Regions from separate parts of the Burkholderia diffusa genome, predicted to be linked through region 1. Evidence: predicted binding sites of a transcription regulator. Region 1 holds the regulator's gene; each other region holds the start of a gene.
The links. Region 1 encodes LexA, which represses DNA repair genes until DNA is damaged. Its sites were predicted from a motif close to ACTGTATNNNNATACAGT; they were not measured.

Region 2: a site for LexA is predicted at 7,733-7,750, ahead of imuA (translesion DNA synthesis-associated protein ImuA). Genes of this name have one in related genera too.
Region 3: a site for LexA is predicted at 4,400-4,417, ahead of WI26_RS17615 (DUF2471 family protein). Genes of this name have one in related genera too.

The regions. Positions count from the first base shown of each region.
Region 1 covers NZ_CP013362.1:1,632,765-1,643,181, forward strand. The annotation lists gene WI26_RS07590 (LysR family transcriptional regulator) at 1-194, shown strand, start outside; gene mnmH (tRNA 2-selenouridine(34) synthase MnmH) at 259-1,386, shown strand; gene WI26_RS07600 (permease) at 1,383-2,441, shown strand; gene WI26_RS07605 (hypothetical protein) at 2,649-3,071, shown strand; gene WI26_RS07610 (ABC transporter permease) at 3,123-3,956, opposite strand; gene nodI (nodulation factor ABC transporter ATP-binding protein NodI) at 3,963-4,877, opposite strand; gene WI26_RS32165 (hypothetical protein) at 5,042-5,206, opposite strand; gene WI26_RS07620 (universal stress protein) at 5,205-5,702, shown strand; gene WI26_RS07625 (DUF2939 domain-containing protein) at 5,790-6,488, opposite strand; gene WI26_RS07630 (hypothetical protein) at 6,518-6,856, opposite strand; gene lexA (transcriptional repressor LexA) at 6,883-7,530, opposite strand; gene WI26_RS07640 (sulfate ABC transporter substrate-binding protein) at 7,795-8,832, shown strand; gene cysT (sulfate ABC transporter permease subunit CysT) at 8,967-9,860, shown strand; gene cysW (sulfate ABC transporter permease subunit CysW) at 9,857-10,417, shown strand, end outside.
Region 2 covers NZ_CP013362.1:2,966,442-2,976,858, reverse strand. The annotation lists gene cyoE (heme o synthase) at 1-80, shown strand, start outside; gene WI26_RS13700 (SCO family protein) at 99-716, shown strand; gene WI26_RS13695 (YciI family protein) at 871-1,161, opposite strand; gene WI26_RS13690 (methyl-accepting chemotaxis protein) at 1,362-2,930, shown strand; gene WI26_RS13685 (MetQ/NlpA family ABC transporter substrate-binding protein) at 3,105-3,920, shown strand; gene WI26_RS13680 (VF_A0006 family four-cysteine protein) at 4,031-4,339, opposite strand; gene WI26_RS13675 (ABC transporter substrate-binding protein) at 4,693-5,658, shown strand; gene WI26_RS13670 (ABC transporter permease) at 5,798-6,694, shown strand; gene WI26_RS13665 (ABC transporter ATP-binding protein) at 6,696-7,490, shown strand; gene imuA (translesion DNA synthesis-associated protein ImuA) at 7,764-8,471, shown strand; gene WI26_RS13655 (Y-family DNA polymerase) at 8,404-9,900, shown strand; gene WI26_RS13650 (error-prone DNA polymerase) at 9,907-10,417, shown strand, end outside.
Region 3 covers NZ_CP013363.1:475,614-486,030, reverse strand. The annotation lists gene catA (catechol 1,2-dioxygenase) at 1-752, shown strand, start outside; gene catC (muconolactone Delta-isomerase) at 796-1,086, shown strand; gene WI26_RS17630 (hypothetical protein) at 1,188-2,495, opposite strand; gene WI26_RS17625 (NAD(P)H-dependent oxidoreductase) at 2,528-3,313, opposite strand; gene WI26_RS17620 (LysR family transcriptional regulator) at 3,400-4,293, shown strand; gene WI26_RS17615 (DUF2471 family protein) at 4,480-4,884, shown strand; gene WI26_RS17610 (NADPH-dependent 2,4-dienoyl-CoA reductase) at 5,084-7,117, opposite strand; gene WI26_RS17605 (AraC family transcriptional regulator) at 7,194-8,276, shown strand; gene WI26_RS17600 (aconitase X swivel domain-containing protein) at 8,501-8,950, opposite strand; gene WI26_RS17595 (aconitase X) at 8,943-10,190, opposite strand; gene WI26_RS17590 (MarR family winged helix-turn-helix transcriptional regulator) at 10,258-10,417, opposite strand, start outside.

The DNA of each region.
Region 1 (10,417 bases):
ACGCCGACGGTTTCGTCGTCGTGCCCGTCACGAATCCGCAGTTGCGCGAGCGCAGCATCCAGGTGCAGACCATGGCGGGGCGCGATCTGCCCGCGTCGGTGCGCGCGTTTCGCGACCATCTGATCGACGTGATGAGCAGCGTGTCGTCCCCGCCGGTCGCCAAGCGCGGCCCGAGACGCCCGGGCATGAGATAATCGCGAATCCGCCTTCCGTGCCCGTGCGGCTCGCCGAGCCGCATCGCCCCTGTTCGACGCCAAATTGAAGAACCTGATTGTCACCCTCGATCGCGCCGGCGAGTTCGACGAGATCATCGACGTGCGTACGCCGCTCGAATTCGCCGAGGACCATATTCCCGGCGCGCTGAACGCGCCCGTGCTCAGCAACGAGGAGCGCGTGATCGTCGGCACGATGTACCGCCAGGTGTCGCCGTACGAGGCGACGCGCGTCGGCGCGGCGATGGTCGCGCGCAACATCGCGCGCCATCTCGACACGACGTTCGCCGACCGCCCGCGCAACTGGCGGCCGCTGATCTACTGCTGGCGCGGCGGCAAGCGCTCGGGGTCGATGACGACCTGGTTCAACCTGATTGGCTGGCAGGCTCGGCAGCTAGACGGCGGCTACAAGGCGTATCGCCGCTCGGTGTGCGCGACGCTCGACACGTTGCCCACCCGCTTTCGCTACATCGCGCTCGTCGGTCACACGGGCTGCGGCAAGACGCGGCTCCTGAACGCGCTGCGCGACGAAGGCGCACAGACGCTCGATCTCGAGGCGCTCGCGTGCCATCGCGGCTCGCTGCTCGGTGCGTTGCCGGGCGTGTCCCAGCCGACGCAGAAGTCGTTCGACTCCGGGCTCGTCGGCGCGCTCGAGCGTTTCGACCCCGCGTGGCCAGTGTTTGTCGAATCGGAAAGCCGCAAGATCGGGCTCGTGCAGTTGCCGCTCGCGTTGCTGGACGCGTTTCGCGCGGGGCCGTGGGTGCAGGTCGAGGCGGCGCATGACGAACGCGTCGCCTTCCTGCTCGAAGACTACGCTCATCTGTTCGATGAACCGGCGGTGTTCAAGGCTCAGCTCGAGCGACTGATTGGTTTGCACAGTCGGGAAGAGGTCGCGGCCTGGAACGCATTGATCGACGCGAACGAGCGCACCGAACTGTTCCGCACGCTGATCGACAAGCATTACGATCCCGCGTATGCGCGCACCTATCGTTCGTCGTACGACAAGCCGAACCGTGCACTCACGTTTACTTTCCGGCCGAACGCGACCGATGGGCGCCGGCAGGCGCGTGCGCTGCTCGATGCGCTCGCGCAGTCCGGGCTGCCGGCATCGCCCGCCGCCGGCGCGGCGGCGCGAGCCGATACCGACAACAACCCTACGACCACCACACGATGACGACCACACGCACTCAACCCAGTCCGGCGCTCGGCTTGATGACCTTCCTGCTGATCGCGGTCGCGGGACTGTTCTACGTGAAATGGTTCCCGTATTACAACAAGGCGTTCGTCGCCGCCGAGCATCATTCGATCGGCCAGTCGATCCTGATGGGCACGTCGTCGAGCGCGCCGGAGCCGTCGCTGAAGGCGGCTCTCGACTATGCGTGGGCATACGGCAAGGCGATCTGGCAGGCCATGGTGCTCGGCCTGCTGCTCGGCTCGGCCGTGCAGGCGCTGCTGCCGGCGCACTGGGTTGCACGCGCACTCGGTCGCACGGGCTTCGGCAGTGTCGCCGCGGGCGGCCTGCTGTCGCTGCCGGGCATGATGTGCACGTGCTGCGCGGCGCCGGTCGTCGCGGGCCTGCGCGCGCGGCACGCGTCGCCGGGCGGCGCGGTCGCGTTCTGGCTCGGCAACACGGTGCTGAATCCGGCCGCGCTGGTGTTCATGGGCTTCGTGCTCGGCTGGCACTGGAGCGCGCTGCGGCTCGTGCTCGGCGTCGCGATGGTATTCGGGGGCGGCTATCTGCTGAACCGTATCGCGCGTCCCGAGGACCGCAGCATCGATGATGCGCAACTCGCCGCGCTGGTGGCCGAGCAGGCAGCCGCGGGCAATCCGTTCGTCCGCTGGATGAAGCTGCTTGCACGCATGGCCGTGCGGCTCGTGCCCGAATACATCGTGCTCGTGCTGCTGCTCGGCGCGGCGCGCGCGTGGCTGTTCCCGCATATCGGCCCGGACATCGGCAATCATCTCGGCTGGATCATTGCGTTCGCGGTCGCGGGCACGTTGTTCGTGATCCCGACGGCCGGCGAAGTGCCGATCATCCAGGCGATGCTGTCGCTCGGCATGGGTGTCGGCCCGGCCGCCGCGCTGCTGATGACGCTGCCGCCGATCAGCGTGCCGTCGCTCGCGATGCTCGCGCGCTCGTTCAAGCCGTACATGCTGGCGATCGTCACGGGCCTCGTCATCGTGTTCGGGATCGTGAGCGGGCTGCTTGCGATCGCATTCGGGTTCTGACGGACACGCGGGCGGGACGGCCGGACAGGTGCGGCACGTGTGCACGATCAAGGTGCGAGCCGCGACGTGCCGGGCCGCCGGCGAGCGAGCCTGCGCGATGGCCGCTATGCCGCGCGCCGACCGATCCCGCCGCGCGACCGTCGTATTCATCCGGCGCCGCAGCTTCACGCGAGCGGTGCCCTTTACAAGAAGCAAACAGGAAAACGCATGACCCAACCGAAGATTCATCCTCGACTCGAAAAGGCGCTGACGCGCGGCGATCTCGCGATCCGCCAGGCCAATTCCGCGCGGGCGACTGCCGTGCTGAACGCGCTCGGCACGATGATCATCGAAGCCTCCGCCACGATCGGCGTCGAGGCCAGCATCGACATTCCGCAGGGCGACCGCATTTACGATCCGGTGAACGGCCTGTGGCCGCAGAAGATGCTGGTGTCGTTCGACGGTCCCGTCGACGAGGCCGACGCGGAAGAACTGCGCGCGGTCTACCTCGTCGCCGACGATCCGGGTACGCAGTTCCGCGTCGAATGGCATCGCGCCGACGGCAAGCTCGGTCGCCACGAGGGCGGCCCGCTGGCGACTGTCGCATTCCTGACCGACGTCGAGATCCCGTGGAGCGACGACGACGAGTAACGTCGTCGCCGTTTCATCGCAGCATCGAGCCGGCGCAGCGCGCGCCGGTCGTCAGCGCATCATCCGCCGCCGGAACAGCCACGCGGAGACCACGAATCCGCCGAGTGCATAGCCGGCGAGCACCGCGAGATGCAGGCCGACGTCCGTCGCCGGCCGGCCGAGCATCGCGGGGCGGATCAGTTCGACCGCGTTCGCGAGCGGCAACATCTGCGCCGCGTGCTGCGCGACCGGAGGCAATTGCGTGATCGGGAAGAACACGCCCGACAGCAGCAGCATCGGCGTCAGCACGAGCGTCTGATAGAACATGAAAAAATCGTAGGATGGCGCGAGCGCGGTGACGATCATCGCCGTGCTCGCGAACGCGAGGCCGGCGAGTGCGATCACGGGCAACGCCGCCAGCATCGACGGAAACCGCGCATAGCCAAGCAGGCCCGCGACGAGCATGATCGCGACGCCGGACAGCAGCGCCTTGCTCGCCCCCCAGACAATCTCCCCGAGCACGATGTCGCCCAGCGCGAGCGGCGTGTGCATGATCGCTTCCCAGGTGCGCTGCACGTGCATCCGCGAGAAGCCCGAATACATCGACTCGAAGCTCGCGGACATCATCACGCTCGAACCGACCGTGCCGGCCGCGAGGAACGCGATATACGACACGCCGTCGACGTGGCCGAGCATCAGACCGAGCCCGAACCCCAGCCCGAACAGGTAGATCATGGGATCCGCGAGATTGCCGAACAGCGAGGCGAGCGCGAGCTTGCGCCACACGAGGTAGTTGCGTCGCCACACGGCAATCCAGTTGGTGGCATTCGCGGGCAGCGCGATCGCGAAGCGTGATTCGCGTGGCGGTGCGGACGGCGCGGTGGCGGAATAGTTGCGTACGTCCATGATCGATCAGTCCTGCATTTCGCGGCCCGTGAGCCGCAGGAACACGTCCTCCAGATTGGCCGGACGATGCAGATAACGCAATCCCGTGCGACCCTTGAGCCGCGCACTGAGCGGCTCGGGATCGGTCACGTAGCAGAACAGCGTCTCGCCGCTGATCTCGGTGTGCTTCGCGAACGGCGCCAGTTCGTCGCGCAGCGCGACCGGTTCGGGCCCGTAGATCTCGATCACGTCGCAGCCGATTTCCGATTCGATCAGCGCGTGCGGCGCGCCTTCGGCGATCTTTCGGCCTTCCTCGATCACGCACAGCCGGTCGCACAGGCGCTCGGCTTCTTCCATGAAGTGCGTGGTGATGAGGATCGTCTTGCCGCGCGCGAGCAGCGATCTCAACCGCTCCCACATCAGGTGCCGCGCCTGCGGATCGAGGCCTGTCGTCGGCTCGTCGAGCACCAGCACGTCGGGATCGTTGACGAGCGCGCGAGCGAGCGTGAGGCGGCGCTTCATGCCGCCCGACAGCTCGCCGACCTTCGCATCGGCCTTGTTTTCCAGCTTCGCGAATTCGAGCAGCGGTTGCACGAGCGCGCGTGCGGCGTGTGCCGACATCCCGAAATAGCGGCTGAACACGAGCAGGTTCTCGCGGACCGTGAAGTCGGGGTCGAGATTGTCGAACTGCGGAACGACGCCGACGCGCTGGCGCGCATGCCGCGCGCGCGACGGAACCGGCTCGCCGCAGAGTGAAATGGTGCCGGCGTCGGGATACGCGAGGCCGAGCAGCATCTTCAGCGTCGTGGTCTTGCCGGCGCCGTTCGGCCCGAGCAGGCCATAGCATTCGCCGGCCTGCACGTGGAAGGACAGGTCGTTGACGACGAGCTTGTCGCCATAGCGCTTTTCGACGTTCCGGAAATCGATCGGTGCAACGGACATGGGCAGGTTGTCGTTGTAAGCGGACGCAGACGCCTTTCGCGGCCGGTCGGACGGACATGCCGGCCAGCGAACGGATCGGATGAATGCGTGTCACACGGGCATGACCGAGGCGAACGCACGTCGACGGCACGAACGGGCCATTCTAGTGCATCGTCTGCGTCTGTTCAGGGCGCGCCCGCGCGGCACGGTGCATGCGTGCATGGATCGTGCACCGCATCATCGCCGACGCGCCGCGCGTGGCGAATCAGCGTTTTCCATCCCTTGCGTCCGGGATTGCGGCGCACCATGATGAGTGCATAGGGTACGTAGTCGCGATAGGGAGGTTTCATGGCTAGCTACAACAAGATTCTGCTGTGCTACGACGGCACGCTCGAAGGACGCAAGGCATTGCGGTGCGGTGCCAATCTCGCGCTGGACCTGAAGGCGGAAACGCATTTGTTGTCGGTCGTCGACATGCGTTCGAGCATCGCGCAAAGCGCGGGGCTGCTGACCGACGTCGCGTGCGGCCGTTTCGAGGAAACCGCGCGCGAGATCCTGCAGGAAGGCGTGAACTGGCTGCGCGAGCGCGGCGTTCAGGCGGAAGGCCATTTCGCCTTTGGCTATCCGATCGACGAAATCGCGAATCTCGCGACGGAATTGAAGGTCGACCTCGTCGTCGTCGGCCATCGGTGCCGCAGCGGGTTGTCGAGATGGTGGATGGGGTCGGGCAACACACAGCTGCTCGACCGCGTGAACTGCAGCATTCTGGTCGCATGTTCGTCGGCGGAAGAGCAAAAGGCCGAGATCGCACGCGAACGCGAAGCGGCCACCGCGAGCGGCAAGTAACGCAAGGATCGTGCGACCGGCTGGGTCGTATCGCGATTCATGCCGGTCGCGCACGGTGCCGCTGGCATCTGCGCCGGTTGCGGCCGCTCAGGCGTGCAGGTCGATTGCGGACAGCTTCCACGAGAACAGGCCGGAGCGGTGGAAGATCGCCGCATACCGCGTGCCGTCCGCGCTGCGCTGGTAGGTCACGACAAATTCATCCATATTCCGGTAGCCGGCGCTCGTTTGCTGCGGATGGCCCGCCTCGCCGGGACTGGCAGTTGTGGGGGCGGTGGCTGGCGCAGATGCGCTCGAGGCGGTGGCATTGCTGGCCGGTACGGGGGCGCTCGCCGGATTGGCCGGCGGCGCGGCCGGTGCGTTGCCAGTCGCAGCGCCTGACGGCGGGCTCGACCATTCGGGCGGGCGTTCCCCCGGATTGCCTCGCGGGGGAATGCCGCTCATCAGCGCCGCTACCCCTTCCGGTGTCGCATAGGCATCGACCAGCGGACCGATCAATGCAGATCCGATCAGCGCGCCAATCACTGCGAACGGATTGTCCTTCTTCACTGCGTCGATTCGGCGCATCAGTTCTTCCGTGACCTGCTGCTTCAGGCTGATGCGCAGCGACGGAAAATCGACATATTCGCTGACCGCTTGCGCATCGCGCGCGTCGATTGCCGATTTCAGGCGACCGAGCGCGACGTACGGTGATGCGTATGCATAGCTGATCGCCGTCAGGACGGCGACGGCCAGCACGACGATCAGCAAGTGCTTGAGCCGCCACGCGCGGCCCGAAGATCCAGTCACGATGCCTCCGGTGCGGACAGGTTCCGCACTCAGAGACCGCCGTGCGTGGCTGATCGTTCCTCCGCGATGCAGCGATCGATCATTCGGCACACGGCATCGATCGTCCCGACCATGATCAGGCGCGAGCGGCCGTGATAGACGCGCACGGGCGCACGGCGCGCCGGTTCCGCATGATTCAGGCCGGCGTTCAGCGACACCCGCGCGAATGCGGGAAGCGCTGACGGCAGCAGCGACGCCTGCCGTTCAACTGCGACTTCTTGGCTCACCACGGGCGCCGCGGCGGACAGCGGTGCGCAGGGCGTGCGGCCGCGCAGGTGACGCAGGCGGCCGAATTGACGGAAAGGCAGCAGACGGGAAAGGCGTTCCATGATGTTCTCCTCAGAGAGACCGATTGTCAGAGTTCGCCCGAGCGGATCAGCCCGACGGCGATGCCTTCCAGCGCGAATTCCGCGCTGCCGGCCTTGACGAAGATGTTTTCGTAATCCGGGTTCTCCGCGATCAGCTCGAGACCGCCGGGCCGGCGCTTCAGGCGCTTGACCGTGACGTCGTCGCCGAGGCGCGCGACGATGATCTGGCCGTCCTTCGCTTCCGTGCGCTTCTGCACGGCGAGGAGGTCGCCGTCAAGAATGCCGGCGTCGCGCATCGACAGGCCGCGCACTTTCAGCAGGTAATCGGGCTTGCTGGTGAACAGCGCGGGATCGCACGCGTAGTGCTGCGAGATGTGCTCCTGCGCGAGGATCGGGCTACCGGCCGCCACGCGGCCGACGAGCGGCAGCGACAGTTGCATCAGGCCGGCGTGCGGCAACGTGAACTGATGCGGGGCGTCGTCGATGCCGAGCAGGCGGATGCCGCGCGACGCGCCGGCGGCCAGTTCGATCACACCCTTGCGCGCCAGTGCACGGAGATGTTCCTCGGCCGCGTTCGGCGAGCTGAAACCCAGCTCTGCCGCAATCTCGGCGCGCGTGGGCGGGAAACCGGAGCGCTCGATCGCGCGGCGGATCAAATCGAACACTTGCTGCTGACGGGCAGTGAGTTTGGTCATGGCTGAACTGTATGGATAGACAGTGAGCTGTATTTTTATACAGTACTTCGCGAATTTCAAGTGTTACTTGAGGTTCGACGCGATCGCATCGGTTCCGATGCGATTTTGCGACGCCCGGACGCCGGATCGTCCGCCGCAACCGTCCGTCCCGTCTGCGTTAGCACTTTTGAGTATTAAAAAATGAAGAACGATTATTTTTAATCATGTAACCCGTTCGTTAGACTGGCCCGACATCGCAATACCGACAACACTGGAGAACCAAGGATGGTGAAGCGCAACACGGGGCTGGTGGGCGGAGTGGGCCGCCTGATCGCAACACTGGCGCTGGGCGCGGCGGCGGCGCTCGGCGTCGCGACGCATGCCCAGGCCGATACGACGTTCCTGAACGTGTCCTACGATCCGACGCGCGAGTTGTACCAGGACTTCAACCAGGCGTTTGGCAAGGAGTGGAAGGCGAAGACGGGCGAGACGGTCAACTTCAAGCAATCGCACGGCGGCTCGGGCGCGCAGGCGCGCTCAGTGCTCGACGGCTTGCAGGCCGACGTCGTGACGCTCGCGCTCGCCTACGACATCGACGCGCTCGCCAACAAGGGGCTGGTCAACAAGGACTGGCAGAAGCGCCTGCCGGACAATGCATCGCCGTACACGTCGACGATCGTGTTCCTCGTGCGCAAGGGCAACCCGAAAGGGATCAAGGACTGGGACGACCTGACCAGGCCGGGCATCTCGATCGTCACGCCGAACCCGAAGACGTCGGGCGGCGCGCGCTGGAACTACCTGGCCGCATGGGCATACGCCGTCCACAAGCCGGGCGGCAGCGAGCAGAGCGCGAAGGAATTCGTGACGAAGCTCTACAAGAACGCGGGCGTGCTCGACTCGGGCGCGCGCGGTGCGACGACAAGCTTCGTGCAGCGCGGGATCGGCGACGTGCTGATCGCGTGGGAAAACGAGGCATTCCTGTCGATCAAGGAATTCGGCACCGACAAGTTCGAGATCGTCGTGCCGTCGGTGAGCATCCTGGCCGAACCGCCCGTTGCGGTGGTCGACAAGGTGGTGGACAAGAAGGGCACGCGCAAGCTGGCCGAGGCCTACCTGAATTTCCTGTACAGCCCGCAGGGCCAGGAAATCGCGGCGCGCAACTACTACCGCCCGCGGTCGAAGAACGTGCCCGCGGAGCTGACGAAGCAGTTCCCGAAGCTGAAGCTGTACACGGTCGACGACACGTTCGGCGGCTGGACGAATGCGCAGAAGACGCATTTTGCGGACGGCGGAGTGTTCGACTCGATCTACAAGCCGCAATAACGCCACGCAGCAAGCCATAACGACAGCGGCGCGCCACGAGAGCGCGCCGCATCCCCGACCGCCCGCCGGCGCGATTCCCCGCGTCGGCGTTTGCGTCGGGCCCATGAGCAGCAACGACCCAGCAAGAGCATCCGATGACGACGTACACCTTTCGCAAGCCGAGCGCGCTGCCCGGTTTCGGCGTGACGCTCGGCATCACGGTGGCCTATTTGAGCCTCGTGGTGCTGATTCCGCTCGCCGCCACGTTCCTGAAGACCGCGACGCTGTCGTGGGACCAGTTCGTTACCGCCGTCACGTCGCCGCGCGTGCTCGCATCGTACCGGCTGACGTTCTCCGCCGCGCTCGGCGGTGCATTGATCAACGCCGTGTTCGGCTTTCTCGTCGCGTGGGTGCTGGTGCGCTACACGTTCCCGTTCAAGCGCCTCGTCGACGCGATCGTCGACCTGCCGTTCGCGCTGCCGACGTCCGTCGCCGGCATCTCGCTTGCCGCGGTCTATGCGACCAACGGCTGGGTGGGTCAGTATCTCGCGCCGTTCGGCATCAAGATCGCGTTCACGCCGGTCGGCGTGCTGGTGGCGCTGACCTTCATCGGGTTGCCGTTCGTCGTGCGAACCGTTCAGCCGGTGCTCGAGGATTTCGAGCGCGAGCAGGAAGAGGCCGCCGCATGCCTCGGCGCATCGCGCTGGCTGACGTTCCGCCGCGTCGTGCTGCCGGCCGTGCTGCCGGCGCTGCTCACAGGGTTCGCGCTGGCATTCGCGCGCGCGCTCGGTGAATACGGGTCGGTCATCTTCATCGCCGGCAACGTGCCGATGAAATCCGAGATCACGTCGCTGCTGATCATCACGAAGCTCGAGCAGTACGACTATGCGGGCGCGACCGCGCTGGCGGTCGTGATGCTGGTCGTGTCGTTCCTGATGCTGCTGTTGATCAACACGCTGCAGTGGTATCTGCAGCGCCGCACGAGCAAGGGCGCGAGCGGCCCCGCGCCGGCGACCGGCATCGTTGCCGCAGCAGGAGGCCAGCAATGACCCGGAAGTCCAGCGCCGTGCTGAACGGTCCCTCCGCCGCTCCCGTGCGCGCCGCGAAGCGGCTCGACCCCGTCAGCGAGCCGCGCGCCGTGCGCTGGCTGCTGATTGGCGTCGCGCTGGCGTTCCTGGCGTTCTTCCTCGTCGTGCCGCTCGCCGCGGTGTTCTTCGAGGCGCTGCGCAAGGGCGTCGGCTTCTATCTCGAATCGCTCGCCGATCCCGACGCATGGTCGGCGATCAAGCTGACGCTGACCGTCGCCGTGATCGCGGTGCCGCTGAACCTCGTGTTCGGCGTGTGCGCATCGTGGGCGATCGCGAAGTTCGAATTCCGCGGCAAGGCGTTGCTGACCACGCTGATCGACCTGCCGTTCTCCGTGTCGCCGGTGATCTCGGGCCTCGTCTATGTGCTGCTGTTCGGCGCGCAAGGCTGGCTCGGCCCGTGGCTGCAGGATCACGACGTGCAGATCATCTTCGCGGTGCCGGGCATCGTGCTCGCGACGATCTTCGTCACGTTCCCGTTCGTCGCGCGCGAGCTGATTCCGCTGATGCAGGCGCAGGGC
Region 2 (10,417 bases), 1.3 Mb from region 1:
GTTATTCGATCGTCTATCTGTCGCTGCTGTTCGCCGCGCTGCTCGTCGATCACTATGCACGCCCGCTGCTCGGCGTGTAACCGCACGGTTTGAACGCAATGCTCCATTCATGGTTCGGGCGCCGCGCGCGCCAAGGCTGGATGCTCGCGTGCGCATTCGCGGCAGCCGTGCTGCTCGCCGGCTGCGACAACGCGCCGAAATTCCAGAATCTCGACATCACCGGCAACACGCAGTTCGGCAGCGATTTCTCGCTGCCCGACACGACGGGCAAGGTGCGCACGCTCGCCGATTTCAAGGGCCGTGCGGTCGTGATGTTCTTCGGCTATACGCACTGTCCGGACGTCTGTCCGACGACGATGGCCGAATTGTCCGAAGCACTGAAGCAGCTCGGGCCCGATGCCGCGAAGCGCGTGCAGGTGCTGTTCGTCACCGTCGATCCGGAGCGCGACACGCCCGCGCTGCTCGGCCAGTACGTGCCTGCGTTCAACCCGTCGTTCATCGGCCTGCGGCCGGCCGACGAAGCGCAGCTCAAGAAGGTCACGAAGGATTTCCGCGTGTACTACGCGAAGGTGCCCGGCAAGACGCCCGGCAGCTACACGATGGATCACACGGCCGCGAGCTACGTGTTCGATCGCGACGGCAAGCTGCGCCTGTTCGTGCGCGACGGCCAGGGCCCCGGCCCGTGGGTGCACGACCTGAAGCTGCTGGTCGACTGAGCGGCGCTCGCCGCATGTTCGTCCGGGCGTTCGCCCGGCGAAACGCGTGACGGCCGCGACGCGCCGTCACGCATTCCTCCTGTTTCCCCTCGATCGGCATTCGCCGCCTCCTCGCGAGGCGGCGTGCGGGCGCACATTCGCGCGCCGGTGCGCGTTACGGGAGTGCCGGCACGTTGAAGCCCTGCGCGGCACGCGTGATCCGGAATTCCGTCACGCGGTACGTCGCGAGCCCTTCGGTCACGAACGGATCGGTCTCGAGGATGGCGTCCAGTTCGTCGCGGTCGATGCGGGCCGCGAGGATCACGCCGCCTTCGCGCGGCACCTTCGGCCCCGCCGCGATGAAGATGCCGCGCTCGAACAGCGGCTGCAGATACGCACGGTGGCGTTCGAGTGCATCGTCGATGCGCTCGAGCGACGCGTTGTAGTGGATGTCGATGACGTACATGGATGGCCCTGGAATGTCGCCGGCGCGTCGTGTGCCGGTCAGCCGGTCTTTTTAGCACAGCGGCCGCTTCGTGTCGTGCCGGCCGTCGTGCGTGTATTCAAGTTGTAAGTCTCGCTGCCGTAAATACGGGGGCAACCGTTTGCGCGCGACCGGCCGTTCGCGCGCATCGCGGGCATCGACTTTCACAACGAGGCACGCAGATGAGCAGAATGAGTTTGAATCGCAAGCTGTGGCTCGCGCTTGCGCTGGTATGGATCGGCTTGCTCGGCGTCGGCGCATGGAGCGCATACGAGACGCGCGCGACGATGCTCGCCGAACGCAAGGCAGGCATCGCCAACCTGGTCGAGTCGGCGGCCGGCATCGTCAACGCGTATCACGCGCTCGCGCAGAGCGGCACGCTGCCCGAGGCCGACGCGAAGCGCGACGCGCTCGCGAGCCTGGCGGCGATGCGCTACGGCGAGTCGGGCTATGTGTTCGTGATGGATTCGAAACCCGTCGTGCTGATGCATCCGACGCTGCCGAAACTGGTCGGCACGCAGGTCGGCGACTATCTCGATCCGGACGGCAAGCCGCTGTTCGTCACGATCCTGAACGCCGCGAAAGCGACCGGCAGCGGCTTCGCCGAATATCGCGGGCGGCTGCCGCACAGCGAGACCGCGGTGCCGAAGATCAGCTACGTCACGCGCTTCGCGCCGTGGGACTGGAACATCTCGAGCGGCGTGTTCCTGAAGGACATCGATACCGTCTACTACCGGACGCTGTTCGGCCACCTCGCGGTCGTGTTCGTGATCGGCTTCGTGATCAGCGCGGCGATGCTCGTGATCATCCGCAACGTGCGCGGCAGCCTCGGCGGCGAGCCGGACGAAGCGGCCGCGCTGGCAACGCGCATCGCGCAGGGCGATCTCACGCGGCCGGTGCCGGTGCGTGCGGGCGACGACACGAGCATGATGGCGGCGATGCGCGACATGCAGGCGCGCCTGCAGGCGACGATCGGCGGGATCCGTCAGTCGGCCGAGTCGATCGCATCGGCGAGTCGCGAGATCGCGTCCGGCAACGATGACCTGTCGCAACGCACGGAGGAGCAGGCCGCGTCGCTCGAGGAAACGGCCGCGAGCATGGAGCAGCTGACCGCGACGGTGAAGCAGAACGCCGATAATGCGCGGCAGGCGAGCGGGCTCGCGAACAATGCATCGGAGATCGCGCGGGCCGGCAACGACGTCGTCAGTCGCGTGATCGGCACGATGGGCGAGATCGACGACAGCTCGCGCAAGATCGCCGACATCATCGGCGTGATCGAGGGCATCGCGTTCCAGACCAACATCCTCGCGTTGAACGCGGCGGTCGAGGCCGCGCGCGCCGGCGAGCAGGGGCGCGGCTTCGCGGTGGTCGCGGGCGAGGTGCGTTCGCTCGCGCAGCGCAGCGCGACGGCCGCGAAGGAGATCCGCGAACTGATCGTCGATTCGGTCGAGCGCGTGCGCAACGGCTCGACGCTGGTCGGCCAGGCCGGCACGACGATGGGCGAGATCCTGCAGGCGGTCGCGCGCGTGACCGACATCATGGGCGAGATCGCGGCGGCGTCCGAAGAGCAGGCGAGCGGCATCACGCAGGTCGGGCGCGCGGTCACGCAGATGGATCAGGTCACGCAGCAGAACGCGGCGCTCGTCGAGGAGGCCGCTGCAGCCGCCGCGTCGTTGCAGGAGCAGGCCGGCCGGCTGCGCGACGCGATCGGCGCGTTCCAGGTGCCCGATGGCAGCGCCCGTGCGCACTGAACGCAACTAACGGACGAATCGCGCATCTCCCGCCGGCACTGCCGCGGTGCATACCCATATGAGCGGGATGTATTTCACTTCCGGCCGATCCTGTGACACCATTTGCCCCTTCCTGCGAGTCCGGGGATACCCGTATCGCGCCCCATTTTCAGTTAGCAAGAAAGCGAGAAACAGATGAAGCGTCGCAGTCTCCTGAAGGTATTTTCCGTGCTGGCCACTGGTGCCGCGCTGACGCTGTCGGCCGCCGCGCACGCCGAGGACAAGGTCATCAAGGTCGGCACGGTCGCCGGCCCGGATGCGGAAGTGTGGCAGGTCGTGCAGAAGGTCGCGAAGGAGAAGGAAGGCCTGAACGTGAAGGTCATCGAGTTCAACGACTACGTGCAGCCGAACGCGGCGCTCGATGCGGGCGACCTCGACGCGAACAGCTTCCAGCACCAGCCCTACCTCGACAGCCAGGTGAAGCAGCGCGGCTACAAGATCGTCAGCGCGGGCCTGACCTACATCTCGCCGATCGGCGTGTATTCGAAGAAGTTCAAGGCGCTGAAGGACCTGCCGCAAGGCGCGAAGCTCGCGGTGCCGAATGATCCGTCGAACGAGAACCGCGCGCTGCTGCTGCTGCAGACGCAAGGCGTGATCAAGCTGAAGGCCGGCGCCGGCACGGGCGGCAATAACGCGACGGTGCTCGACATCGCCGAGAACCCGAAGAAGCTGAAGATTTCCGAACTCGACGCCGCGCAACTGCCGCGCGTGCTGTCGGACGTCGACGCCGCCGTGATCAACACGAACTACGCGCTCGCCGCGAACCTGCAGCCGACCAAGGACGCGATCGCGCTCGAATCGCTGACGAGCCCGTATGCGAACCTGATCGCCGTGCGCGCGAAGGACAAGGATCAGCCGTGGGTGAAGAAGCTGGTCAAGGCGTACCAGTCGCCGGAAGTGAAGGAATTCATCAAGAAGCAGTTCAAGGGCTCGATGGTCGCGTCGTTCTGAACGCCACTCACCGGTCGGACCGCTGAAACGAAAGGGCCTGCATCGTGCAGGCCCTTTTTCATTGGCGCGTCGCGCATGCAACCGCGCGGCGTCTGGTGTTCGGCGTCGGCTCACATCTCGCCGCGCCGCGAGCAGATCGCCATGATCTGCTGGATCGCGTAGTTGTCGCGCACGCCCGGCAGCGACTGCACGACGCACTCGTGGTAGCGCCGCTCGCGCGGCAGCAGCATCGCGTTGTTGCGGTACAGCGCGTCGCACGAGCGCTGGATCAGTTGCGCGGCCGCGCTGTTGCGGCTCTCGCGCAGCGCGCCCAGCATGCAGTCGTCGTATTGCGCGCTGCCGTCGGTCAGCGCGAATGCCGCGCCTGGCAGCGCCAGCGCGACGGCCGCGCACGCGATTGCACGGATCCCCCGTTTCATGTGCTCTCCGATCGTGTGGATTGGGTCGGCGGACAGCATAACGTAAAGCTGTGAACGCGGCTGACGCGTTGCGCGCCGCGGCGGCGCGGCGGCGCGGAGCGGCGCCGGCCGGGCTTCCCGAGCGTTTCGCGGCGGCGCGGCGGCGCGTGGGGCGGCCGGCCGCCCGAAAGCGTGGAGTCAGGCGGTGGTCTGCGGAAATGGTATCCTCGTGCGTTCGCCGCCGCGCCTTCCCGGGGCCCGCGCGGGGCCGCTGCCGCCCGAGCCGTCACCCGGCTGCGCGCGCATCGGCACCTGCATGACGGCGGCGGGAATCCATCATCCAGAACCGACACAAATACGGGGGAGACTCACCCATGAAGCGTTTCAAGATTTTCGCGATCCGTTCGATCACGGCCGGCGTCGCCGCATTCGCGCTGGCAGGCGCCGCGCACGCACAGACGGTCAAGGTGCTGTCGATCGTCGACCACCCGGCGCTCGATGCGATCCGCGACGGCGTGCGCGCCGAACTGAAGGCGCAAGGCTACGGCGACGACAAGCTCAAGTGGGAATACCAGAGCGCGCAGGGCAACACGGGCACGGCCGCGCAGATCGCGCGCAAGTTCGTCGGCGACCAGCCCGACGTGATCGTCGCGATCGCGACGCCGGCCGCGCAGGCGGTCGTCGCATCGACCAAGAGCGTGCCGGTCGTCTATTCGGGCGTGACCGATCCGGTTGCCGCGCAGCTCGTGAAGGGCTGGGGCCCGTCGGGCACCAATGTGACGGGCGTGTCCGACAAGCTGCCGCTCGATCGCCAGGTCGCGCTGATCAAGCGCGTCGTGCCGAAGGCGAAGACGGTCGGCATGGTCTACAACCCGGGCGAGGCCAACTCGGTCGTGGTCGTGAAGGAGCTCAAGGAGATCCTCGGGAAGCAGGGGATGACGCTGAAGGAAGCGGCCGCGCCGCGCACCGTCGACATCGGCCCGGCCGCGAAGAGCCTGATCGGCAAGGTCGACGTGATCTACACGAACACCGACAACAACGTCGTGTCCGCGTACGAAGCGCTCGTGAAGGTCGCGAACGAAGCGAAGATTCCGCTCGTCGCCGGCGACACCGACAGCGTGAAGCGTGGCGGCATCGCGGCGCTCGGCATCAACTACGGCGATCTCGGCCGGCAGACCGGCAAGGTCGTCGCGCGCATCCTGAAGGGCGAGAAGCCGGGCGCGATCGCATCGGAAACGAGCAGCAACCTCGAATTGTTCGCGAACACGGGTGCGGCCGCGAAGCAGGGCGTGACGCTGTCGCCGGATCTGCTCAAGGAAGCGAAGACGGTCATCAAGTAAGCCGCGGTCCGCCCGCCGCGCTTGCAGGCCCGATCCGGGCCTGAACGAAACCATCGGACGGGCGGCTCCCACCCGGGGCCGCCCGTCCGCTTCGCCCGGCCGTACACGCGAGGCCGGGAAGCAACAGGATTTCCCCATCATGTCTCTGTTCTCGTTTCTGGGCGCGCTGGAGATCGGCCTGATCTTCAGTCTCGTCGCCCTCGGGGTGCTGATTTCATTCCGCATCCTCAACTTCCCCGACCTGACCGTCGACGGCAGCTTTCCGCTCGGCGGCGCCGTCGCCGCGACGCTGATCTCCGCCGGCCACGACCCGTTCACGTCGACGGTGCTCGCGATCGTCGCGGGCGCGCTGGCCGGCTTCGTCACCGGCTGGCTCAACGTGCGCCTGAAGATCATGGACCTGCTCGCCAGCATCCTGATGATGATCGCGCTCTACTCGGTGAACCTGCGGATCATGGGCCGCCCGAACGTGCCGCTCATCACCGAGCCGACGATCTTCACCGTGCTGCAGCCCGACTGGATGCCCGACTACGTGCTGCGCCCGGCGCTGCTCGCGATCGTCGTGGTGGTCGCGAAGCTCGGCCTCGACTGGTTCTTCTCGTCGCAGCTCGGCCTCGCGATGCGCGCGACCGGCGCGAATCCGCGGATGGCACGCGCGCAGGGCATCGCGACGGGTCGCGCGACGCTCGCCGGGATGGCGCTGTCGAACGCGCTCGTCGCGCTCGCCGGTGCGCTGTTCGCGCAGACGCAGGGCGGCGCCGACATCTCGATGGGGATCGGCACGATCGTCATCGGGCTGGCCGCGGTGATCATCGGCGAGACGCTGCTGCCCGCGCGCCGGCTCGTGCTGACGACGCTCGCCGTCGTGCTCGGCGCGATCGTCTACCGCTTCTTCATCGCGCTGGCGCTGAACAGCGAATTCATCGGCCTGAAGGCGCAGGACCTGAACCTCGTGACGGCCGCGCTCGTCACGATCGCGCTGGTGCTGCCGGCGACGCGCAAGAAGCTGTTCGCGCGCAAGAACGGAGGGGCATGACATGCTGTCCGCACAAGACCTGAAGCTCACGTTCAATCCCGGCACGCCGATCGAGACGCGTGCGCTGCGCGGGCTGTCGCTCGAGATTCCCGACGGCCAGTTCGTCGCGGTGATCGGCTCGAACGGCGCCGGCAAGTCGACCTTCCTCAATGCAGTCAGCGGCGACCAGCGCGTCGATTCGGGACGCATCGCGATCGACGGCGCGGACGTCACGCGCCAGCCCGCGTGGGACCGTGCGCACCTGGTCGCGCGCGTGTTCCAGGATCCGATGGCCGGCACCTGCGAGGCGCTGACGATCGAAGAGAACATGGCGCTCGCGATGGCGCGCGGCGTCCGGCGCGGCTTTCGCGCGGCGCTCGACCGGCCGTCGCGCGAGCTGTTCCGCGACAAGCTGCGTCTGCTGAACCTCGGGCTGGAGAATCGGCTGACCGACCGGATCGGGCTGCTGTCGGGCGGCCAGCGGCAGGCGGTGAGCCTGTTGATGGCGTCGCTGCGGCCGTCGCGGATCCTGCTGCTCGACGAGCACACGGCCGCGCTCGACCCGAAGACGGCCGCGTTCGTGCTGGAGCTGACCGCGCGCATCGTCGCCGAGAGCAAGCTGACGACGATGATGGTCACGCACAGCATGCGGCAGGCGCTCGACTACGGCGACCGCACGGTGATGCTGCACCAGGGGCAGGTCGTGCTCGACGTGTCGGGCGACCAGCGCCGCGGGCTCGATGTGCCGGACCTGCTGCAGATGTTCGAGAAGGTGCGGCACGAGCAGCTCGACGACGACGCGCTGCTGCTCGGCTGACGCGCGCCGGGCGGGCCGGCGCGGTGCGGGGTGTTGCATCGTGCCGGCTCGCCTGCCGGGCGGCGGCGTGTCGGCCTGGCGATTCGGGCCGGATGACGATGGAGCGGGTCCGGGCGACGCGATCCGGCCTGCCCGCTCCGGTGCGGCGTAACATGACGGACGCACCGATTTTCCCGTCGTTTTTCCTCTGACGAAAACCCCGTTTCGCCTCGGGACTGTGCGACGCACGCGCATTGCCATATACTGTATATCCATACAGTTGTGGGTGGCGTCATGCTCGCATCCTCCATTTCTCCCGAATCCCTTCATCCGTCGCTCTGGCGCGGCTCGCAGCTCGCGCGCGGCGGTTCGCGCACGATCGATACGGGTTTCGCGCCGCTGTCCGCCGAGTTGCCGGGCGGCGGCTGGCCGGTCGGCGGGCTCGTCGAACTGCTGGCCGCGCAGCCGGGCTGCGGCGAGATGCGGCTGCTCGCGCCCGCGCTCGCGCGCACCGTCAGCGCGCGGCGTCCGCTCGCACTCGTCGCGCCGCCTCAGTCACCGCATGCGACCGCGCTCGCCGGTCTCGGCGTGCCGGCCGACGCACTGCTGTGGCTGCGCACCGGCAGCCGCACGGATGCATTGTGGGCCGCCGAGCAGGCGCTCAAGGCAGGCTGCTGCGGCGCGCTGCTGCTCTGGCAGGACGCGCGGCCCGATGCGCTGCGGCGCCTGCATCTCGCGGCCGCGCGCACCGGCGACACGCTGTTCGTGATGCTGCGCCCGTTGTCGGCCGCACGGCAGCCGTCGCCGGCCGTGCTGCGCGTCGCGCTGCATCCGGTCCCGGGCGGCGTGTCGCTCGACATCGTCAAGCGTCGCGGGCCCGCGCGCAGCGAGCCGCTCGCGCTCGATTTGCCGTCGCCCATCGTGGAGAGCCGCTATGCGCGTCTTGCTCGGCATCCATCTGCCGCGCCTGCCGCTCGACGTGTGCGCCCCGCCGCCGTCTGACGGCTCGGCGGACGACGCAGGCAACGCAGGCTGCGCGGTGCTCGAGCAAGGTGTCGTGCTGATTGCCGATGCGCGCGCGCGCCGGCAGGGCGTGCGCGCGGGCATGAAGCGCGGCGGCGTGCTGACGCTCGCGCCCGACACGCGGCTCGTCGAACGCGATCCCGCCCGCGAGGTCGATGCGCTGCGCGCGGTCGCGCTCGCGTTGCTGCGCTTCTCGCCGTGCGTCGCGCTCGACGACGAAGCGACGCTGATCGTCGACGTCGGCCCGAGCCTGCGCCTGTTCGGCGGCTTGCCGTCGCTGTGCCGCCAGGTGCGCGCGACGCTCGCGGCGCTCGGCTATGCGGCGCGCCTGTCCGCCGCGCCGACCGGGCGCGGCGCGTGGCTGCTCGCGCGTACGTCGGCACGTGCGCGCATCCGGCGCCGTGTGGCCAGGCCTGCTTCGCTCGTCCGTACGCTCGATCGTCTGCCGTGTGTGCTGTTGCCCGACGCGCGCCCGTATGCGGGCTGGTTCGACGGCCTCGGCTGCCGCACGCTCGCCGATTTGCGCGGCCTGCCGCGCGCGGGGCTGCAGCGCCGCTGCGGTCCGGCGTTGCTCGCCGCGCTCGATCGCGCGTACGGCGATGCGGTCGAGCTGCTTGCATGGATGGCGGTGCCGCCCGTGTTCGACGTGCGGCTCGAATTGCCGGAGCGCGTCGAATACGCGGAAGCCGTGCTGTTCGCCGCGCGGCGGCTCGTCGTGCAGCTCTGCGGATGGCTGGCCGCGCGGCAGCTGTCGCTGGCCGCGATGACGTTCGATCTCGAGCACGAGCGCGGCCGTCAGGCCGTGCCGCCGACACCGCTCGAACTCGCGTTCGCCGCACCCGTGCGCGACGAGACGCACTTCATGCGGCTGCTCGGCGAGCGGCTCGCGCGCGTCGAATTGCCGGCCGCGGTGATCGCGGTGCGACTGAAGGCCACGCGCGTCGAATCGGTTGCGCCACCGGCCGACGATCTTTTCCCTGAGCCGGGCGGCACGAAAGAGACGCGCGCGCGGCTGTTCGAACTGCTGGCCGCGCGGCTCGGCGCGGAGAACGTGCTGCGCGCGGCGCCCGTCGCCGATCACCGTCCGGAGGCCGCGAACCGCTGGCTGCCGCTCGATGCGCAAGCGGGCAAGCCGGCCGGCGGGCCGCCTGCCGTGCCGCCGCGTCCCGCGTGGCTGCTGGCCGAGCCGCAGCCGCTCCTGATGCGCGAGAACCGGCCGGTGTTCCATACGCCGCTCAGGATGATGTCGTCGGCCGAGCGGATCGAAGCCGGATGGTTCGACGGGCAATTGATCGCGCGCGATTACTACGTTGCCCAGGACGAGGTCGGTGCGTGCTACTGGGTGTTCCTGGAGCGCTCGGGAAGCCAGGCCGGGCCGCGCTGGTTCCTGCACGGCTTGTTTGGGTGAGCGGCGATGGTTGCGCAATTCAGCTGGCTGCCCGATTACGCGGAGTTGTTCTGCCGCTCGAACTTTTCGTTCCTGCATGGCGCGTCGCATGCGGACGAACTGGTCGAGCGCGCGGCCGAACTCGGCTATCGCGGGATCGCGATCACCGACGAATGCTCGCTCGCCGGCGCGCCGCGCATGCATGTCGCGGCACAGGCGCACGGGCTGCCGCTCGTCATCGGTTCGTATTTCGAAGTCACGCCGGATGACGCCGCACCGGGCCACGATCCGGGGCCCGGCGCATTCGGCCTCGTGCTGCTCGCGCAGAACCGCGAGGGTTACGGCAATCTTTCCGAGCTGATCTCGTGGCGGCGGATGGCCGCGCCGAAGGGCACCTACACGTTGACGTCGCGGATGCTGTCGGCGCCGCCCGCGGAGTTTGCGCACCTGCGCGGCATGTCCGACTGCTTCGCGATTCTCGTGCCTGCGTATCCGGTGCGTGCGGATGTGCTCGATGCGCAAGTCGCATGGTTTCGCG
Region 3 (10,417 bases), on a different replicon from region 1:
GGACCGCACTCAACTACCTGAACGAAGCCGGCCGTGAATTCGGGCTGATCGCCGCGGGCCTCGGCCTCGAGCGCTTCCTCGACGTGCGGATGGACGAAGCGGAGGAAAAGGCCGGCTTCCACGGCGGCACGCCGCGCACGATCGAGGGGCCGCTGTATGTCGCGGGCGCGCCGGAATCGGTCGGCCACGCGCGTCTCGACGACGGCACCGATCCGGGCCAGACGCTGATCATGCGCGGCCGGGTGCTCGGTGAGGACGGCACGCCGATCGCGAATGCGCTCGTCGAGGTATGGCACGCGAACCATCTGGGCAATTATTCGTACTTCGATCAATCTCAGCCGGCGTTCAACCTGCGCCGCTCGATCCGCACCGATGCCGAGGGCCGCTACAGCTTCCGCAGCGTGCTGCCGGTCGGCTACAGCGTGCCGCCGGGCAGCAAGACCGAGCAACTGCTCGACCAGCTCGGCCGCCACGGCCATCGCCCGGCGCACATCCACTTCTTCGTTTCGGCGGACGGATATCGTAAGCTGACGACGCAGATCAACATCGAAGGCGATCCGCACATCTGGGACGACTTCGCATTCGCGACCCGCGAAGGGCTGATCCCGAAGATCAAGCAGGCCGAGGGAGCGGAAGGCAAGCCGTATGGCGTCGACGGGCAGTTCGCGCTGATCGACTTCGATTTCTCGCTGCTCAGGGACAAGCAGGACGTGCCGGCGAGCGAAGTCCAGCGGGCGCGTGCACAGGCCTGAGCGGCCCTCCCGTTCGACGAATCGACAACGCAAGGAGTGCAGGATGCTGTTTCATGTGGAAATGACCGTCCGCCTGCCGGCGGACATGGATCCGGTCAAGGCGGCCACGCTGAAGGCCGAAGAGAAGGCGATGTGCCAGCGGCTGATGAATGATGGAGTCTGGCGGCATCTGTGGCGGATCGCGGGGCAATACGCGAACGTCAGTATTTTCGACGTGGAAAGCGTGCAGCAACTGCATGATGTGTTGAGTCAGCTGCCGCTGTTTCCGTATATGGAGATGGAGGTGCGGGCGCTGTGCCGGCATCCGTCTTCGGTGCGGGAGGATGATCGGTAAGCAAGGCGGCCGAGCACTGACAATACGGGCGGCCGGCGATCGCATTGCGGGCTGCCCGTTTCATTTCGACATCCGCATCCGCAGATGAGGTTGCCGCACGGCTACTTCTGCACCCCAACCTTGTCGGCGACTTTGTCGCCATACACCTTCGCGATGCGTCGCGCGACGATCGCCTGCAGCAGCGTCTCAGTGAAATCGTCGGTGGTTTTCCAACCGCTGCCGTCCTTGGCGAACGTGAAGTCACCCTTCAACTGCAGCATCGACGGTGCGCCGATCGCGCCGAGCAACGGATCGCGATAGTCGATCAGCAACGGGCACGACACACGATCGCCGCCCAGCTGCTTGCAGTCGGCGGCCGGCATGACGCCCAACACGCCGTTCGTCAGCGTTGTCAGGTCGTCGTCGCCGGGAGGCGCCCAGCCCCGACTGGGAGCGCGCGCCGACACGTTCTCGTCGAGCTGCGCGACACCCGCCATGAATGTCGTGCCGATGACGTCCCGCCCAAGCGGCGCGCCGAGCTTCGGATCCAGCCCCCGTACGCTATAGCGGGCCGCCACGTATTCGGAGGGTAGCGTCTGCACGACGAAATTGCTCTTGTCCTTGTTGTCGCGACGGATCACATAGCCGAGCGTCGTGTGCTCGTCGGCAGCACTCACGTCCGCCAGGCAGCCACGCGCGCCAGCAGCGGCGTCGTAACCAACTTCGCGATGGTTGCTGACAGTCGGAACGGACGTGTTGCCCTGTTCAAGCATCTGCATCGGATTCTTGCGCATCATGTCCATACGCGCATCGAGCATCAACAAATTGAGTGTTTTGATCGTGCTTGACGCGGTGCACGCGGGCGCCTGCGCGGGCCACAACAGGTAGGTGCCCACCGCCAGCGCGGCGGCCAAGCCGCCGAAGCCGATAAGCATCTGCTTCTTCTTGTGTTCGCGCTGGATCGATACGACCGTTTCGCTCAGACGTCGTTCGAACCGCAACGGATCAAGTGTCTTCAGCATTTGCATCAGCACGAGTTTCGTGCGGATGTCGGCGACGTGGCCGTCCAGCAGTTCCTGCGTCGCCTTCGTCTCGGCTTCCCGTGTCGTGTAGCCCTCGGCGATCAACCAGTCGAGCAGCGTACGGGCGTAGCTCGTATCGGGAAGCTCGGCCGGTGAGTCCTTCAAGCGCTGCGCGACACGCGCCGCCTGTTCCTCCGTCAGATAGCCGCCGGCTTCGAGTGCCATCAGCAGGCGAGCGGGAGCGTTGTTTTCAGTCGGTTCCGTCCGGCCCGTCTGTTCGAAATTCATGATTGTTGTTCTCCGTCGAGACGGATTCGCTGCGCGGGCTGTGCGGGCCCATTGTGCAGACGAATCGCGTCGATCTCCGGAAACTACTTGATTTGGCTGCAGGTGTCGATATGCCCACACCGGACTTTCCCGCGACGGACTCTCACGCGCGATCAATACTCGTGCGCAAGATGAACGGCAAACCCTTCTTTCCCCGGCGCAATCTCCGCCTTCAGCGTCAGCGCCGGAATGTCGTAATCGCCCGCGTTCTGTCGCCGGAACGGAATCGGCTGCGCAGTCCACAGTTCGTCGAGACGCTTGCCGAGCGCCGCACGCGTCTCATCGAAGCGCGCGTCGTCCATCCGGTGCGTCTGGTAGATCACGAACGGCGGCAGCACGTCAAACCCCGGGTAATAGAGAATCCCGTGCTGAATCGGAAACAGCACGTCGTCGATCGGCCCGTTGATGCCGCGTGCGCTGTAATGCGACTCCCAGCCGCCCGCCGTGACGACGATCATCGCGCGCTTGCCCGCCAGCGAACCTTCGCCGTAACGGTCGCCCCAGTGCAGGTCTGAGTGTTCGCCGACGCCGTATGCAAACCCATACGCATACACGCGCTCGACCCAGCCTTTCATGATCGCCGGCATCGAAAACCACCACAGCGGAAACTGCAGGATCACCGCGTCGGCCCACTTCAGTTTCTCCTGTTCGCGCGCGATGTCTTCGCTTTGCGTGCCCGTCGCGAACGCGCGCTTCGAATCGAGCGACGGATCGAAACGCGCGTCGGGCGTGCGATCGGTCACGTCGTTCGCATCGAACGCGGCCTTCCAGTTCATCGCATACAGGTCCGTCACCTGCACGCAGTGCCCCGCCGCTTCGAGATGCTCGACGGCAAAGTCGCGCAGCGCGCCGTTCAGCGAACGCGGTTCCGGATGGGCATAAACGATCAGCACATTCATGTTCGGCACTCCGTTGATTGAATGACTGCAGGATGCCGTCGTCAAAGGTATATTGGAAATGAATTCCCAATATTTCAGGTATAGCCGTGAACAATCTCAGACGACTGGATCTGAACCTGCTGGTCACGCTCGACGTGCTGCTCGTCGAGCACAACGTTACGCGGGCGGCCGAAAAGCTGAACATGTCGCAGCCGTCGGTCAGCGTGCAGTTGCAGAAACTGCGCGATCTGTTCGGTGATCCGCTGCTGCTGCCGGGACCGCGCGGCATGCGGCCGACCGCCCGCGCGGAAACGCTGCGCGAGCCGCTGCGGGACGCGCTCGACGCGCTCGAACGCGCGGTGCTGACGGCCACGCCGTTCGATCCCGCAACCGCGACGAACACTTGGCGCGTGGCCGCTACCGACTATGGCGAATCGACGATCGTGCTGCCCGCGCTGAACACGCTACGGTCGGCCGCCCCGGCAACGCGCGTCGCCGTGGTCGAGCTCGTGCCACCGCGCATCGAGCAGGATGCGGAGCGCAACGGCATCGACCTGGCCTTCCACACGACGGAAGGTTCACCGGAAGGGATGCGGCGCCTGCCGCTGTTCGTCGAGCGCTACGTGCTCGTCGGCCGCGCCGGTCATCCGAAGCTGAAGCGGCGCCCCACGCTCGCGCAGTTCGGCGCACTGGAACACGTGATCGTGTCGCCCGACGGCGGCGGCTTCGTCGGCGTGACGGACGAAGCACTCGCGAAAGCGGGCGCCGCACGACGCGTCGTGCTGTCCGTTCCGCATTTCCTGTTCGTGATGTCGGCCGTCGCCAGCACGGATCTCGTCGCGATGCTGCCCGAGCGTCTGGTGCGCAACTCACCCGCGTTGCGCGTGGTGGAAGCGCCCGTCCACGTGCCCGGCTACGAAATGTCGATGCTGTGGCACGAGCGCGTGCACCGCGATCCGGCGCATCGGTGGTTGCGGGAAACGATCGCGGCGTCGGTGTAAGCCGTTCGCGAATGCCGCGCGACGCGCGCATCGGCCACCGGCGCCGCCACGCTCGACCGGGTGCCGCCAGGCACACATGCATTCAGGACTTGAAACCGCCTCGAACACTGTATATATTTACAGTTCTTTTGCACCATTTGACCCGAATTCCGTCATCCATGACGGACGGACTTTTGTGAGGCGACCATGTTCCAGTCATCCGCATTCGATCCCGAGCAACCCGGCTTCAACCCCGTCCACTTCGAGCGTGCCGCGCAGCGGGCGGTCGTCGATCTGCAGCGTGTCGTCGGCGGCCCCGCCCAACGGGCGCTCGGCCTGCGCCGCCGCACCCATCCGGCCGCCGCCCGCACGATGAGCTGGCAGGCATTGCTGAACGTCGAGGAACTCGCGTTCTCCAATACCGGCTTTCTGAGCCGCAACGATCCGACGGTCGTCGACGCATTCATCCGCCTGCGCGACAGCCGGCTGGTCGCGGCGGATGTCGAAGAACCGGTCGACTGGCGTCGCGACGACGACGACCTGCCGGCCGTCTACCTGATCGTCAAGGCGATGCTGGAAGCGGAAGAGGAAGAACGGGCCGAAGCGGCCTGATCTACGCCGGCCGGTGGCGCATGGCGCTCTGCCGGTGCCGCGCCGCCACGTTGCATGGCGACGCGGCGCATTCCTTCCCGGTTGTCCGCATACCGCGGCATGTCGAATGAATCACCAGGCGGAAAGTCGCGAGCCGCCGCGCAGGCACACCGCCGCCGCGCGACGCACTCCGCCGTTTCGCCACCCGGAACGACGCCCGTTACAGCCGCGCCGCCAGTCGCGAGCCCTGATCGATCGCACGCTTCGCATCGAGCTCGGCCGCCAGTTCCGCGCCGCCGATCAGATGCACCGAGCGTCCGGCCGCCTGCAACGGCGCCAGCAGCGCGCGCTGCGGCTCCTGCCCGGTGCACAGCACGATCGTGTCGACTTCGATCAGTTCATGATCGGTGCGCTGCTCGCCATACGACACGTGCAGCCCGCGCGCATCGATCAGTTCGTAGTTCACGCCGCCGATCATCTTCACCTGCTTCATCTTCAGCGTCGCGCGGTGAATCCAGCCGGTCGTCTTGCCGAGCCCCTTGCCGAGCGGCGCGGCCTTGCGCTGCAGCAGCGTCACTTCGCGGGCGGGCGCGGTGACCTGCGCGCGCGTCACGCCGCCGCGCGTCGCGGCCGGATCGGTCACGCCCCACTCCGCTTTCCACTCCTCCAGATCGAGCGTGGGCGACTCGCCGTTCTGCACCAGATATTCGGCGACGTCGAAGCCGATGCCACCTGCGCCTACCACCGCGACACGCCGGCCGACCGGCTGCCCGCCGGCCAGCACGTCGATGTAGCTGAGCACGTTCGGCCCGTCCTGGCCGGGAATCTTCGGGTCTCGCGGCGCGACGCCGGTCGCGAGCACGATCTCGTCGTAGCCGCCCGCGATCAGCTCGCTCGCATCGACGCGGCGGTTCAGGTGCAGGTTCACGCCGGTCAGCTCGACCTGACGGCCGAAGTAACGCAGCGCTTCGTCGAACTCCTCCTTGCCCGGAATCCGCTTCGCCATGTTGAACTGGCCGCCGATCTCCGCCGCCCCGTCGAACAAGTCGACGTGGTGGCCGCGCTGCGCGAGCACGGTCGAGCACGCGAGCCCGGCCGGTCCAGCGCCGACCACCGCGATGCGCTTCGGCTGCTGCACGCGCACATAGGTCAGCTCGGTTTCGTGGCATGCGCGCGGGTTCAGCAGGCATGACGCAATCTTGTTCTTGAACGCGTGGTCGAGACACGCCTGGTTGCAGCCGATGCACGTGTTAATCTCGTCTGCCCGGCCTTGCGCGGCTTTCACGACGAACTCGGCATCCGCGAGCAACGGGCGCGCCATCGACACCATGTCCGCGCAGCCGTCCGCGAGAATCTGCTCGGCCACCTCGGGCCGGTTGATCCGGTTGGTCGTCACGAGCGGAATGCCGACCTCGCCCTTCATCTTCTTCGTCACCCACGCGAATGCGCCGCGCGGCACCGACGTCGCAATCGTCGGCACGCGCGTCTCGTGCCAGCCGATCCCCGTATTGATGATGGTCGCCCCCGCGCGCTCGACGGCCTTCGCGAGCTGCACGGTCTCGCTCCAGTCGCTGCCGTCGGGAATCAGATCGAGCATCGACAGCCGGTAGATCAGAATGAAGTCGCGCCCGACCGCCTCGCGCGTGCGCTCGACGATCTCGATCGGCAGACGAATCCGGTTTTCGTACGAACCGCCCCACTGGTCGCCGCGCTTGTTCGTATGCATCGAGATGAACTGGTTGATGAGGTAGCCCTCGGAGCCCATGATCTCGACGCCGTCGTAACCGGCCTCGCGCGCGAGTTGCGCGCAGCGGACGAATGCGCGGATCTGCCGCTCGACGCCACGCGCGCTGAGTTCGTGCGGCGCGAACGGCGAGATCGGCGACTTGATCTTCGACGGTGCGACCGCGAACGGGTGGTAGCCGTAGCGGCCGGTATGCAGGATCTGCAGCGCGATCTTGCCGTCGTCGGCATGCACGGCGTCGGTAATCACACGATGGCGCCGCGCGCCGGCCGACGTCATCAGCGTGCCGCCGAACGGCTTGGTCCAGCCGGCCACGTTCGGCGCGAAACCGCCGGTCACGATCAGGCCGACGCCGCCGCGCGCGCGTTCGGCGAAATACTCGGCGAGCCGCGGCAGCGTCTTGCGGCTGTCCTCGAGGCCCGTGTGCATCGAGCCCATCAGCACGCGATTCTTCAGCGTGGTGAAGCCAAGGTCGAGCGGCGCGAGCAGGTGGGGAAAGGAGGTCGTCATGATGATTCTGCCGGTTAGCGATGAGCGTCATCGTAGGCCGCGCACCGCCTTGAACGTGAGGGGGCAAACAGCCATAATGCTTGTCATTTCCGGCCAAATCGACATGACTTCCCCGTCACGCAAGGACCACCTCGGGCTACGCCGGCCGACGATTCCGGTCGCCTATACGCGCCTGCTGCTGCAGGCGCTGGCCGCGCGCGGCGTCGATCCGGCCTCCGTGCGCGCGGGCACCGGGCTGCGCGATGCCGTGTTGGCCGAACCGGACGCGCGCGTCGCGCCGTCGCAATGGGGCCGGCTCGTGCTCAACGCGATCGAGATCGGCGGCGATCCGGGCATCGGGCTCGCGTTCGGGCTGCTGCTGAAGCCGACCGTGCATGGCTTCCTCGGTTATGCGACGCTGACCGCGCGGGACATCCGCGAAGCACTGGTCGTCACGCAGCGCTACTTCCGCATGCGCAACCGCCAGTATCGGCTGACCTATGCGGAAGACGAAGATGGCGCGACGCTCGAACTGCAGGGCGTACAGGCGAGCCCCGTGCTGCAGCATCACGTGATGTTCGAGTTCGTGCTGACGGGGCTCGCGCAGAACATCTCGCAGTGGTCCGGGCGCGCGTCGCCGCCGATCGCGCTGCGCTTCACATGGCCCGAGCCCGATTACTTCGCGCGCTATCGCGACCAGTTGCCGCCGGTCGAATTCGGCTGCGCGGCGAATGCGCTGTGGATCGCGCGCGACGTGCTCGACTGGCCGCTGCCGCTCGCCGACGAAGTCGCGCACCGGCAAGCGCTCGTGCAGGTCGAGCGCGAGTATGCGCAGGTGCGCCAGGATGAAGGCGATCTCGTCGAGCGCGTGCGCGCGGAACTGGCGCGGACGGCCGGCAACTATTCGAGTCCGGAGGCGCTCGCCGACGCGCTGCTCGTGTCGACGCGCACGTTGCGGCGCCGGCTCGAGGAAGCCGGGTCGAGCTACCGTCAACTGCTCGACGAAGCGCGGTTTCGCGATGCGAAGCAGTTGCTGTCGGCATCCGACCTCGACCTGAAGACGATCGCCGAGCGGTTGCAGTTCACCGACCCGGCGAATTTCACGCGCGCATTCCGGCGCTGGGCCGGGCAGACGCCGAGCGCCTACCGGGAGGCGGCAGCCGGAACGACGCACGACTAATCGCGGAACGCGGGCGGCACGACGTGCGTGGCCCGTATTGCATCGTCCGGTCGAACGGCGATCGGCTGCTTTGTGCCCGGCACGATCCTGCGTTGCGCGTTCAGCCCGATTGCGTGGTGCCGAGCCCGGCGGCCCGCACAATCGGCCGACACGAAACGCGCTGCGCTCGTGCGGGAAGATGCGTCGCACACCCGCTTCATCCGGGCCGGCGAGCGCGTGACGCGTCAGCCGCCGATGTGGATCCGCGCGCCGCCGTCACCGTCGCGTGCGTCTATCCGCACGTCGCCCGTCGCGGCGACGATCGCGTCGTATACCTGATCGTTCACGCACACCACCGGCACCGCGATCGCATACAGCTCGGCGGCGACGATCGCGCCGATCGAGATGATCAGGTCGCGCTCCTTCAGCACGATTCCGACCGGCCCCGTGCCGTTGCGCACGACTTCCGCGAGCACACTGCTGCTCGAACTCGAGCCTTTCGCGTGCGGCATCACCATGATCCGGCCGGCCAGGCTGGCGCCCGCCTGCGGATGCGCGCGGTCGACGATCCGCCCCGCGCCCGAATCGTAGCCGCCCCAGAAGCTGAGCGGCTTGTCGAGCACGATCGTCGTCGCGCATGCGCTGCCCGGCACGAGCGTGTCGCCCGTCAGTTTTCGAGCCATTGCTTCAGTCATCGAATCGCACCTTTCCTTCGAACGCGGAACGCACGCACTCGCGCATGCTGCCGTACGCCACCGTGACGCCGATGTTCGCCGGCGCGTACGATGCCCACTTCCCCGAATTCGTCATCACCAGGCCCGACAGCTGTTTCATCACCGGCGTGATGTACGTGCAGGTGTCGACGACGATCTGGATGCCGCGCGCGCCGAACTTGCGGGCAAGCCCGAGCTCACCCAGTTCCCACAGGATGAAGCGGCTCGTGTTCACGTAGAAATCGCACTTCGGCTTGCCGTCGAACTGATCGAGCAGTGCGTCGAGCGTGCGGAATTCGGCCAGCGAGAAATGCGGCGTGCCGAGCGCGACCGCGACGAGCGCATCGCCGGCCGCACCGTGGTTCAGCGTGCGGCGGATCTCGTCGAGATCCGCCATCGCGACGTCGACCGTTCGCTGCGCCGCCTGCCCGTGCAACGCGGCGTCGAGCGTCGGCGCCTCGGGTGTGACGCCCACCGCATGGAACAGCGCGACGGCCCCGCTCGATGCGGCGGCCGCGCCGAGCGCCTTCAGTTCGTCTTCGGTGGTGTCCGCCGGCAGCCCGACGATCGCCGGCACCGTCGCGCCGGCGATCCGGCCAATCAGCAATCCGAGCGCCGCGAAATAGATGTCGCGCGACGGCCGGCTGCCGAAGGCCGGCGCGTTGAACACGATCCGCGCCGCGCGATTCGATTCGACGTGCAGCCCCGCATACGGCGCGCGTCCGGTGATCGCGGCGGCCAGATCGAGAAAATCGCCGTAGCGGCTCGTGCGCGCGCCGAGCACCGAGTTGGCGAACACGATCGCATTGGATTCGGCCCATGCGATCTGCTCGCCCAGGCGCGGACGATTCTTCAGCTGATATGGCGCGCACGTGAAGCTCGACTCGCAGCCGAGCTGCAGGTGCGCGTCCATCAGACGCTGCGCGTCGCGCTGGATCGTGCGATCGCCGTGATACAGCTCGGGATGGATCAGGTCGAGCGACCCGACGTTCAGCGTGGTCGGCACGGCAACCCGCGCGCCGGTGTCGACGAAATATTCGACGAAGTCGAGGCTCGTCTGGCCGTGGTAAAGACAGCCGTCGATGTGCGCGGACGTGATGTCGATCAGGTGGGGCGCCGACATGACTTCGGCCGTGCGCGCGACGATCCGCATCGCGCGCGCGACGCCGTCGCCGAATGCGCCGCGCAACATCGCGTCGTCGCGCTCGCTCAACTGCAGCATGGAGGGTGCTCCTCGTGTCTCGTCCGGTGGATCCGGATCGCTTTTGCAATACTACCGCGCGCGTTGCCTATCGCTGCGCCGTCAGGCTGAACAGCTCATCGCGCAGCGCCTTGGCGCGGCCGCGGCCGAATTGCGTCTCGAACTCGTCCTGCGCGGCCTGCCACGCGACTTTTGCCTGCGCGTAGGTGCGCTCGCCGAGCTTCGTCAGGCTGAGCGCATGGGCACGC